Regions from separate parts of the Sporolactobacillus caesalpiniae genome, predicted to be linked through region 1. Evidence: riboswitches for the same ligand, from Rfam matches in the RefSeq annotation. Region 1 holds a riboswitch; each other region holds the start of a gene.
The links. Region 1 has a riboswitch for S-adenosylmethionine ahead of ABWW58_RS15180 (transporter substrate-binding domain-containing protein). Riboswitches for the same ligand answer to the same signal wherever they lie in the genome.
Positions count from the first base shown of each region.

Region 2: another riboswitch for S-adenosylmethionine. It lies ahead of ABWW58_RS16280 (hypothetical protein); the one in region 1 lies ahead of ABWW58_RS15180 (transporter substrate-binding domain-containing protein).
Region 3: another riboswitch for S-adenosylmethionine. It lies ahead of ABWW58_RS07895 (MetQ/NlpA family ABC transporter substrate-binding protein); the one in region 1 lies ahead of ABWW58_RS15180 (transporter substrate-binding domain-containing protein).
Region 4: another riboswitch for S-adenosylmethionine. It lies ahead of ABWW58_RS05770 (vitamin B12 independent methionine synthase); the one in region 1 lies ahead of ABWW58_RS15180 (transporter substrate-binding domain-containing protein).

Region 1 is NZ_JBEVCB010000007.1:202,368-204,566, reverse strand. It holds gene ABWW58_RS15190 (VanZ family protein) at 1-288, shown strand, start outside; gene ABWW58_RS15185 (hypothetical protein) at 419-616, shown strand; SAM riboswitch class I at 748-852, shown strand; gene ABWW58_RS15180 (transporter substrate-binding domain-containing protein) at 1,047-1,880, shown strand; gene ABWW58_RS15175 (amino acid ABC transporter permease) at 1,909-2,199, shown strand, end outside.
Region 2 is NZ_JBEVCB010000008.1:133,306-135,504, reverse strand. It holds gene ABWW58_RS16285 (hypothetical protein) at 43-282, opposite strand; gene ABWW58_RS16280 (hypothetical protein) at 506-847, opposite strand; SAM riboswitch class I at 860-952, opposite strand; SAM riboswitch class I at 1,044-1,146, opposite strand; gene ABWW58_RS16275 (LysR family transcriptional regulator) at 1,226-1,615, opposite strand; gene ABWW58_RS16270 (hypothetical protein) at 1,755-2,199, shown strand, end outside.
Region 3 is NZ_JBEVCB010000003.1:400,687-402,885, reverse strand. It holds gene ABWW58_RS07900 (methionine ABC transporter ATP-binding protein) at 1-484, opposite strand, end outside; gene ABWW58_RS07895 (MetQ/NlpA family ABC transporter substrate-binding protein) at 497-1,315, opposite strand; SAM riboswitch class I at 1,458-1,563, opposite strand; gene galE (UDP-glucose 4-epimerase GalE) at 1,667-2,199, opposite strand, start outside.
Region 4 is NZ_JBEVCB010000002.1:494,537-496,735, reverse strand. It holds gene ABWW58_RS05770 (vitamin B12 independent methionine synthase) at 1-1,010, opposite strand, end outside; SAM riboswitch class I at 1,177-1,284, opposite strand; gene ABWW58_RS05765 (transposase) at 1,507-2,199, shown strand, end outside.

The DNA.
Region 1 (2,199 bases):
GTGATCTTTCAAAACGTTCAATCAGCTTCTCTATTCTATTTTATCATTGATGATCTGGGAAATATCTTGTTGTTTCTTCCCTTTGGTTTTTTTCTGACCATGAAGTATCCACAGTTCAGATGGCCTCATGCGATCTTTATGGGTGCACTTTTTTCCGCGACCATTGAATGGATTCAACTTTTTCTGCCCAACCGTATGACTGATATTGACGATGTGATTCTCAATACAACCGGTGCTGTTTTGGGTTACATGCTTTATCGGTTTGTTCAGCGTGAAGAATGTGGATGAGATGAAACCGTAGTGAATCATTACGGAACATGGACTTCCGAGAGGATATGTATGCCGGCGAACAATTTCGTTCATAGTACAAGTAGGGCAATCCTGCTCCGGACATTAGATCACAGGGAGATGCTTTTACATGACCAATGATGAACTGATCACCGAACTCGGATCAGAGGCAGTGCTGAATTATGAACGGAATACGGCGTTGTTTTATTTGCTGATGGAGAAAGGGATCATCACGCAAGAGGAATTTGACGAGAAGTTCAAGAAAATTCATGAACACTTCGATGAGCATTTGAAGGGCATTTTCGGCGATGAGATTGATTCTGAATAAAGAAACATATGGTTTTTTTCAACAAATCAGTGACGTTTTTTATTCATAACAAATAAAACTCATTGAAATACTATGGAATAGTCTTGACTATCTGTTTAATTTTTCGTACACTCAATACACCAATTAAATAATTCTTATCAAGAGTGGGGGAGGGACTGGCCCAATGAACCCCAACAACCAGCATGGGAAACGATGCACGGTGTTAAATCCAGCAGATCGATTCTGAGAGATAAGAAAAATAAAGTCGGACGGCAGCGGCGGTTATTTTTCTTGCACTCAAGAAAAGTAATCGTTTTTATTTTTGAACTGCCGCAAACTTTAACTAGGGAGAAGGGACACCATGAGCTGTACATGCATGATGGCATAATACAAGTAAATTTATAGGAATAATAATTAAATGAACCAACAGACAAAAATTGGGGGAAGAACAATGAAAAAGAAATTGGTTGCATCCTTGCTGGTATTTATTCTCTTACTGACCGTAACAGCTTGCGGGAATAGCGCAGCGTCTGATAAGAAAAAAGCGGTGAAGGTCACGACCGTTAATGTAGGAACAGAAGGCGCATACCCTCCTTATAACTATGTGAAATCGAATGGTCAAGCTGATGGCTATGATATTGCTGTGATGAGGGCGGTTGATAAAAAGGTACCGTCGCTCAAATTCAAGTATGTTCCTACGGCTTGGGATAGTATCTTCGTCGCGCTTGAATCGGGAAAATTTGACATTATTGCCAGTGACCTCGGAAAGAACCCGGAACGTGAAGCGAAATATTTGTTCTCTAAACAGCCTTATCTATACGGAAGTTCGCAAATCATCTATAAAGCGGGAAGAACGGACATTAAATCGCTAAAGGATCTGTTTGGCAAAAAAGTGGCGGCTGGCGTTGGAACGAACACAACGACCGCATTGGAAAAGTTCAATAAAGAAAATGGCAATAAAATAAAGATAAAATACACTGATGGAAATATTAACAATGCTTTGCAGGAAATTGATTCCAAACGAGTAGATGCGACCATCAGCAGCATCATCACGACCAAACTGACGGCAAAGAAACTTGGTATTAAGGTCGACGGGACAACAGCTCCTGAACTGGGAATTAGTCCGATTCATTTGCTCTATGTGAAAAATGATCGCGGAAGCAAATACCAAAAATTGATCGACAAAGCACTCATTTCTCTGCGTAAAGACGGCACGTTGGAGAAATTATCTATTAAATACCTTGGCAAAGACTATACAACCAAAGAAGCGGCAGAAAAACAGTAATTTACGTTTAGAGGAATAGGATAAACTAATGGGAAAAATTTTCGATCCGGTATTTATGATTCACTCGTTTCCTGAGGTGTTGCAGGCACTGCCTACGACACTGTTCATTGCTTTTATGTCTGCGGTGATTGGACTTGTGATTGCGTTTATTGTCTCGTTTATCAGGTATGCGAACATCAGGATCCTGAGCCCGCTCGCAAAGGTCTATATTTCATTTATCCGAGGAACTCCGGATCTGGTTCAAATCATGCTTGTGTATTACGGGATCCCTTTGTTTCTAAAAGCAATTAATGCAAAATTTGGCACGGCGTTCGATGTG
Region 2 (2,199 bases), on a different contig from region 1:
GATCTTTTTTTGATCACAAAAGTCCAAAATATGCCTTTAAAATTACTTCATTTTGCTCATCATGTCCATCATATTGGTCATCATTTCGTCGCATTTGTGCATACAGCTCATCATTTCATCCTTGCTCATCATCATGTCGTCCATCATCATGTCCATGCCCGACATTCGTTCCATCATCATCTGCATGCATTTCATTTGGCACATCATCTTGTCCATTTCCATCATCATCATCATATTCATTGGCATCATCATTGATTTGTTCATCATGTCCATCTTTTCCATCGTAAAATCCCTCCAAAAAGTTTATTTGCGGAAAAGGTTCTATTTCAACAGCTCTTCCCACAACTCAAACTTACCATGAAAAAAGGGATTATCAAAGCAGATCTGCAGTTTCAAAAAGATAAGTGAACAGCAAATAAGGCATAAAAGCTTGCTTTCATGCCCATTACCACTCTTCAATTGATAAAAAACTTCTATGAATCGCGCCGATTACCAAGAACCGCGCTTATTTGCAGATTCTTTGATTTTGAACCCTCAGTCGGTCAATTTCTTTGCCAAGTTCAACACGGCGATGCTTCAGTGCAAACAATTCTGCAGTAATGTCATCGTTCAGAAGCTGCTGCCCTGTATGCAGGGATCGATACAACTGAAGGATTTGGCGATTAACATCCCGAAACTGATCCTGTAACTCTGTTTCCCCATCTGCTTTTGGTAATTGGGACCGTTGAGCGCATTCTGCAAGTTGCTTTTTGATTTCAGTTTGCCATGCAAGATCGTTGAGTTGTTTCGCATAAAGATACAAGTCTAAATAATCATCAATTTGTAAATCATTCGTCTGTGTTGTCATATAAAAAACCCCTTCTTATCTTCATTCCGGAATTAGCACGGTACTTTATAAAAGCCCGTTGCTGAGACTTCACAGGGCCGGTCCCTCCGCCTCTCTAGATAAGAATGATCCGGCTTCTTTGCATCAAAGCAAAATGAAAAACGGTCATTTCTCTTGAAGATCAAGAAAAATAACCGCTGCGCCGTTCGCATTATTTTTCTTATCTTTCAGAATAAATCTGCTGGAATTAACACCGTGCGCATTGCTGCGTTGGTTGTCGGGTTTCATTGGGCCAATCCCTCCACCACTCTAGATAAGATTATTTGATTGCTATTAGTTTATCGTGAATCCTGTTCCTTGTCAACAGTTAAATTAATACTTTTCTTATCGGAATTAATTTCATTGGATTTTTTTGCTTGAATCATGTGAGCTTTCGTTTATATCGCTAAGATTGTGTGCTTTATGATACATTGACACCATCCGCTTCGCAATGGGAACAAGCTTCTCGCCTTGTGCGGACAAGCGAACGCCGCGCCCTTGCCGTATAAAGAGGTCTACATTAAGCTCCTTCTCAAGTGCCTGAATTCGCGAGGTGACCGATGGCTGCGACAGAAACAGTCTTTTGGACGCGCCATGAAAACTATGACACGTGACAACCATTAGAAATGTATTCAATTGGTCGATCGTCAAAGCTGCATCACGTCCTTTGCCGCATTCAGATGAATCGTAACAGTACCACGCTATTTCAAGTGTTGTTACGATTGTACGATCGTAAAATCGTTTCGTCAATGATTATTCCGATAATTTTTATGCGTTTTATTACAATTGATAAATCTAAGACAAATGAAACAAGCCGGTACTGGAAACAGTATTACTAGGAGAGAACAATTTAATCAGGGCAAATACGCACCTAATAAGGAGCTCATTCATGCAGACAACGAAACTTACTCATACTATTCTTGATGTGATCTTGAAGATGCCGGGATTGAAAGTCAATCGTGAGGATTTTTTCAGGCGCGCATTTCCAAAAGAAGATATGGAGCGACTGATTGATAGTGGACCCGCACGTTATTTCGGACAGGCGGAACTTGAGAAGCGAGCGACACAACTGATTCAGAGTGCGACCTGGAAGAGCTCTGCGATGTCATTCGCGGCGGGGATTCCCGGAGGCCTTGCCATCGCGGCGACCATTCCCGCTGATACGACGCAGTTCTATGCGGTTGCGCTGCGTCTTGCTCAGGAGCTTGGTTATCTTTATGGACGCGAGAATCTATGGGGCGATCAGGATCTCTCAACAAAAAAGGGCCGTGAAACCTTGATCCTCTATCTTGGCGCGATGCTCGGTGTCAGCGGAACGGGCGCAATGCTGCGCG
Region 3 (2,199 bases), on a different contig from region 1:
GTACTTCCGGTTCATGAGCGAGCGCACGAGCTATCGCCACCCGTTGCTTCTGGCCGCCGGATAACTGGCTTGGAAAAGCACTTCGACGATCCGACAGACCGACGATTTCCAAATATTTATCAGTGCGGGCCTTGATCTCTTCCTTCGGTACGCCTTCCAGTCTCAGAGGCGTTGCAACATTTTCATAGACATTCGCCGTTTCAAGCAAATTGTAGCCTTGAAAAATCATGCCGATCTTTCGTCTTAATTGCCGCAAACCTTTTTTATTCAGTCCCAAAACATCCTGATCATCGACAAACACCTGCCCGCCGGTTGGTCGTTCAAGCAGGTTCACACAACGAATCAGCGTGCTTTTTCCGGCGCCGCTGAATCCAATCACACCGAAAATTTCACCTTTATTCACCTCTAGGGAGACGTCCTTCAAGGCTTCAATCTTGTTTTTTCCAACCCGAAACGTCTTTGACACATGCTGCAATTTAATCAAGAAGCTGCCTCCTTACCAAGCAGGAACTACAGAACCGCCGAATTTCTTCTTAATGAAATCTTTAACTTCTTTTGAGTGGTAATACTTTTTCAGCTGCTTTACAACTTTGTCGTTCTTATTATCGGTACGAACAACGAAATAGTTTGGATATGGGTTGTTTACTAACGGTTCATGGTAGATTGAGTCGTTCAGAACGGTAAGTCCGGCACCCATTGCAAAGTTCGTGTTGATTGCTGAGGCAGTAACTTCGCCAAGCTGAGCCGGAAGTTGAGCCGCATCCATTTCAATGATCTTCAGATTCTTCGGGTTGCTGACAACATCTCGTTTCGTTGCTGTCACGTTAGAACCTTTTTTCAGTTTGATTACACCCGCTTTTTCAAACAATTGCAAACCGCGAAGTTCGTTTGCCGGATCATTCGGAACTGCGATTTTATCGCCCTTCTTCAGATCTTTAATGTCCTTAATGCTCTTGGAGTAGATCCCCATTGGGAAAGCGACCGTCTTAAATACGTCGGTAATTTTGTAATCTTTATTTTCAATCTGATTCTTAAGGAATGGAAGTGTTTGATAGCTGTTCGCATCCAATTCTTTTTCATTCAGAGCGATGTTGGGTTGATTGTAGTCATTAAAAACCTTCAAGTGAATCGTCAAACCATCTTTTTTAGCCAGCTTCACCACTTGCTCCATAACCTGTTGATGAGGTCCGCCCGTCACGCCGACCGTAATTTCTTTTTCACTCAATTCTTTTGAAGAACCGTTGCCGCAAGCAGCTAACACAAAAATTAGAGAAAATGCCACTAATGCTGATAAAATTGCAGTAACCTTTTTCAATCTGTTTTCCTCCTGTTTGTCACTAGGACTACTATGAATTCTAACCGCAGATTCTTCAAAACATCCTGTTTCCTTCTCCTGAGAAGTTAGAAATATAAAGAGCTTCTCCCGATAAGAGAGAAGCTCGATTTGTCCGTATCTTCTCTTATCTCTCAGGACCCAAACGGGTTCTGCAGGAATTGGCACCTAAATTTTCATTTGGTTGCCGGGTTTCATCGGGCCAGTCCCTCCGCCACTCTGGATAAGAAGTATTCAATTGGTTAGTAAATTGATTGTACATCGAAACGATTAATGTGTCAAAAGTTTGTCATCACATTTGAGAGAATTCCGATATTCATAGACCGTATCTCGTTAGTTAATTGGTTCGGTTGTCGCATAGCCTTGCGGATGGCTGCTGTGCCATTTCCAAGCGTCCGCAAGAATTTCAGGAATATTTGTATGTTGCGGATTCCATCCGAGCACACGTTTCGCTTTTTCTGGTGAAGCAATCAAGGTACTTGGATCTCCAGCCCGTCTCGGAGCAAGTTCTGCAGGAATCGCTTTACCCGTCACTTTGCGCGCGGCCTCAATGATTTCTTTAACGGAGAAGCCTTCGCTTGAGCCGAGGTTGAAAACGTCACTCTTACCGCCATCAAAAAGATATCGAAGTGCCAGACGATGCGCAGCAATCAAATCCTCAATATGCACATAGTCGCGCACGCAGGTTCCGTCCTTCGTGGCGTAATCATCACCGAAAATTGAGATATGATCACGTTCACCGGCTGCAACTTGAAGCACAATTGGAATTAGGTGTGTTTCCGGATGATGATCTTCACCGATCACACCGGATTTGCTAGCACCGGCAACGTTGAAATAGCGGAGTGCGACAAAACGCATACCATATG
Region 4 (2,199 bases), on a different contig from region 1:
AGGCAAAGGTTCTTCAATGGAACATAGTTTGCTGCTTCTTCGATTCTTTTTTGCAATGCGTCTTCAGATTCAAGTTCTGGAAATTTAGACGTCACAAGTCCTAAGACAACTTTTTTGTCTGAGCCCTCTGTGAAAATTTCACCGAGCGGAGCAAAATCGCCGGATCGTTCATTGTCATATTCCAGAAAATAGCCATCGAGATTAAGCTGGGCAAGGTATTTTGCTACCGGTCCGTAACCGCCGGAAAATAGGAACGTGGATTGGAAATTCCCACGGCAAATATGTGTCGTTATCGTCAAATCTTCAGGGAGACCGTTTAATGCTTGGTTAATGACCGTCACGCTGTCCTTTGCGAGTTGCTCATAGCGTTCCTTTTCTTCTACCGATTTAGTGAAAATAATCTGGTTGATCAGGAACGCCCAGGTCGTGTCGTCGAGTTGAAGGTAGCGACAGCCTAGATCATAGAAATGCCGGATGGTTTTGTGATACGCAGCTGCCAAATCATCCAAGAAGTCTTCACGAGTCGGATAAAAGTTAACCGCTTGATCGCTGCGATGATCACGGAAATAAAGGGTAGGGCTAGGGATTGTCTGTTTTACAAGAATGCCTTCCGGAACGATGCTCTGCATGAATTTAAAAGCATCGAAAAATGAATGATCAGGATTATAAGATACCTTGTCAATGAATCGTACATTCGTATCACGGGTCTTTGCACCTTTAAATTTGTAACTTTCATTTTGTGAATAAGATTCAACACCGTTTAGTTCGGCAAGAAAGTCCAAATGCCACCAGCTTCGACGAAATTCTCCGTCAGTCACAGCCTTTAATCCCGACTTGATTTGCTTCTCAACAATTTTCTTTATCTCTTCGTCTTCAACTTGATTCAGAGCTGCTTTGTCGATCTCACCGGCGTCAAACTGTTCACGAGCTCTTTTCAATTCAGCCGGGCGTAAGAGACTTCCTACTTGATCAGATCTGAATGGCGCTTTTTTTACTAGGGTTACTGTCATTTCTGTTTCCTCCTCAACTCTATTTCTTCTCGTGCAACCGCCGGCTTTTGCCGTCATGGATCTGCTCACTAGATTTTAGATGGCCGCGGCAGATTTGTGCGTGACTCAATCCGTTTTAATGAAAAAAGCCCTCTTCAGGAAGAAGAAGGCTGCATGTTCGAGTCTCTTCTTATCCCTCCGCACATGATTGTGTCAGCTGGGATTAGCACCTTGTCGTGAAACGACGGTTGCTGAAGCGTCATCGGGCCAGTCCCTCGACTTCTCTAGATAAGAATTGTAGTTAATTATTTGATTGATTTGTAGTTTACGACAAAACGATATTTTTTTCAAGTATTTATTAACTGGAGAGTGAAAAGTTCTGTGTGAATAAACAAAAGGATAACCCTTAAATGGGATTTTATGGTATCCTCTATTTCTACGACAAAAGAGAGGATAAAATCGCCAAGGGTTATCGTAGTTCTTATTCTATCGTGTTCCTTCGCGATTGACTAGTGCCATGTTAAAATTTATTGATTCTGTACTTCTGTTCTTCCGTTCTTGTTTCCATAGATTCGCTACGTTTCAATGGTTTGTTGTGATCATTATCGGTTTGATGATACGTTCTGACTGTCTCGGAATCACTTCGGTGATTCGTGACTTGTCCCTAAACCCGAAGGGTTATGAGTCCATGATTCATTTCTTTCGTTCTTCCGCATGGTCTTTGAGCGAACTACGGCAACAGTGGCTGCGCGTGGTGCTCAAGTTTGCGCCGCTCAAGCATGAAGCGGGCGCCGTGGTTCTCGTTGGCGATGGCGTCAAACAGGCGAAAGAAGCCCGCTACATGCCCGCTGTGAAGAAATTGTTTCAAGAGTCCGAGGATGTATCCAAGTCCGCCTTCATCTTTGGACATCTCTGGGGTTCTGTGGGCATCCTGATCGGAAACGCTGGAAAGTTGTTCTGCCTACCTCTTTTTCTTCGCCTTCATGATGGTGTCCAGACGATTCGTCAATGGGAAACGTGCGATGAAAATCAAGACTCCCACGTGGTGCAAATGATTGATCAAGGATTTTCAGCCGCTCGGGTGCTGGGACGTGCGTTGTTTCTACTTGACCGTTATTTCTTGTCTGTACCTGCACTTCGTCGGTTGAATCAACGGAATCAGGAAGGAAGCACGCAACTGGATCTGGTGACGAAAGCAAAAACCTCCTGC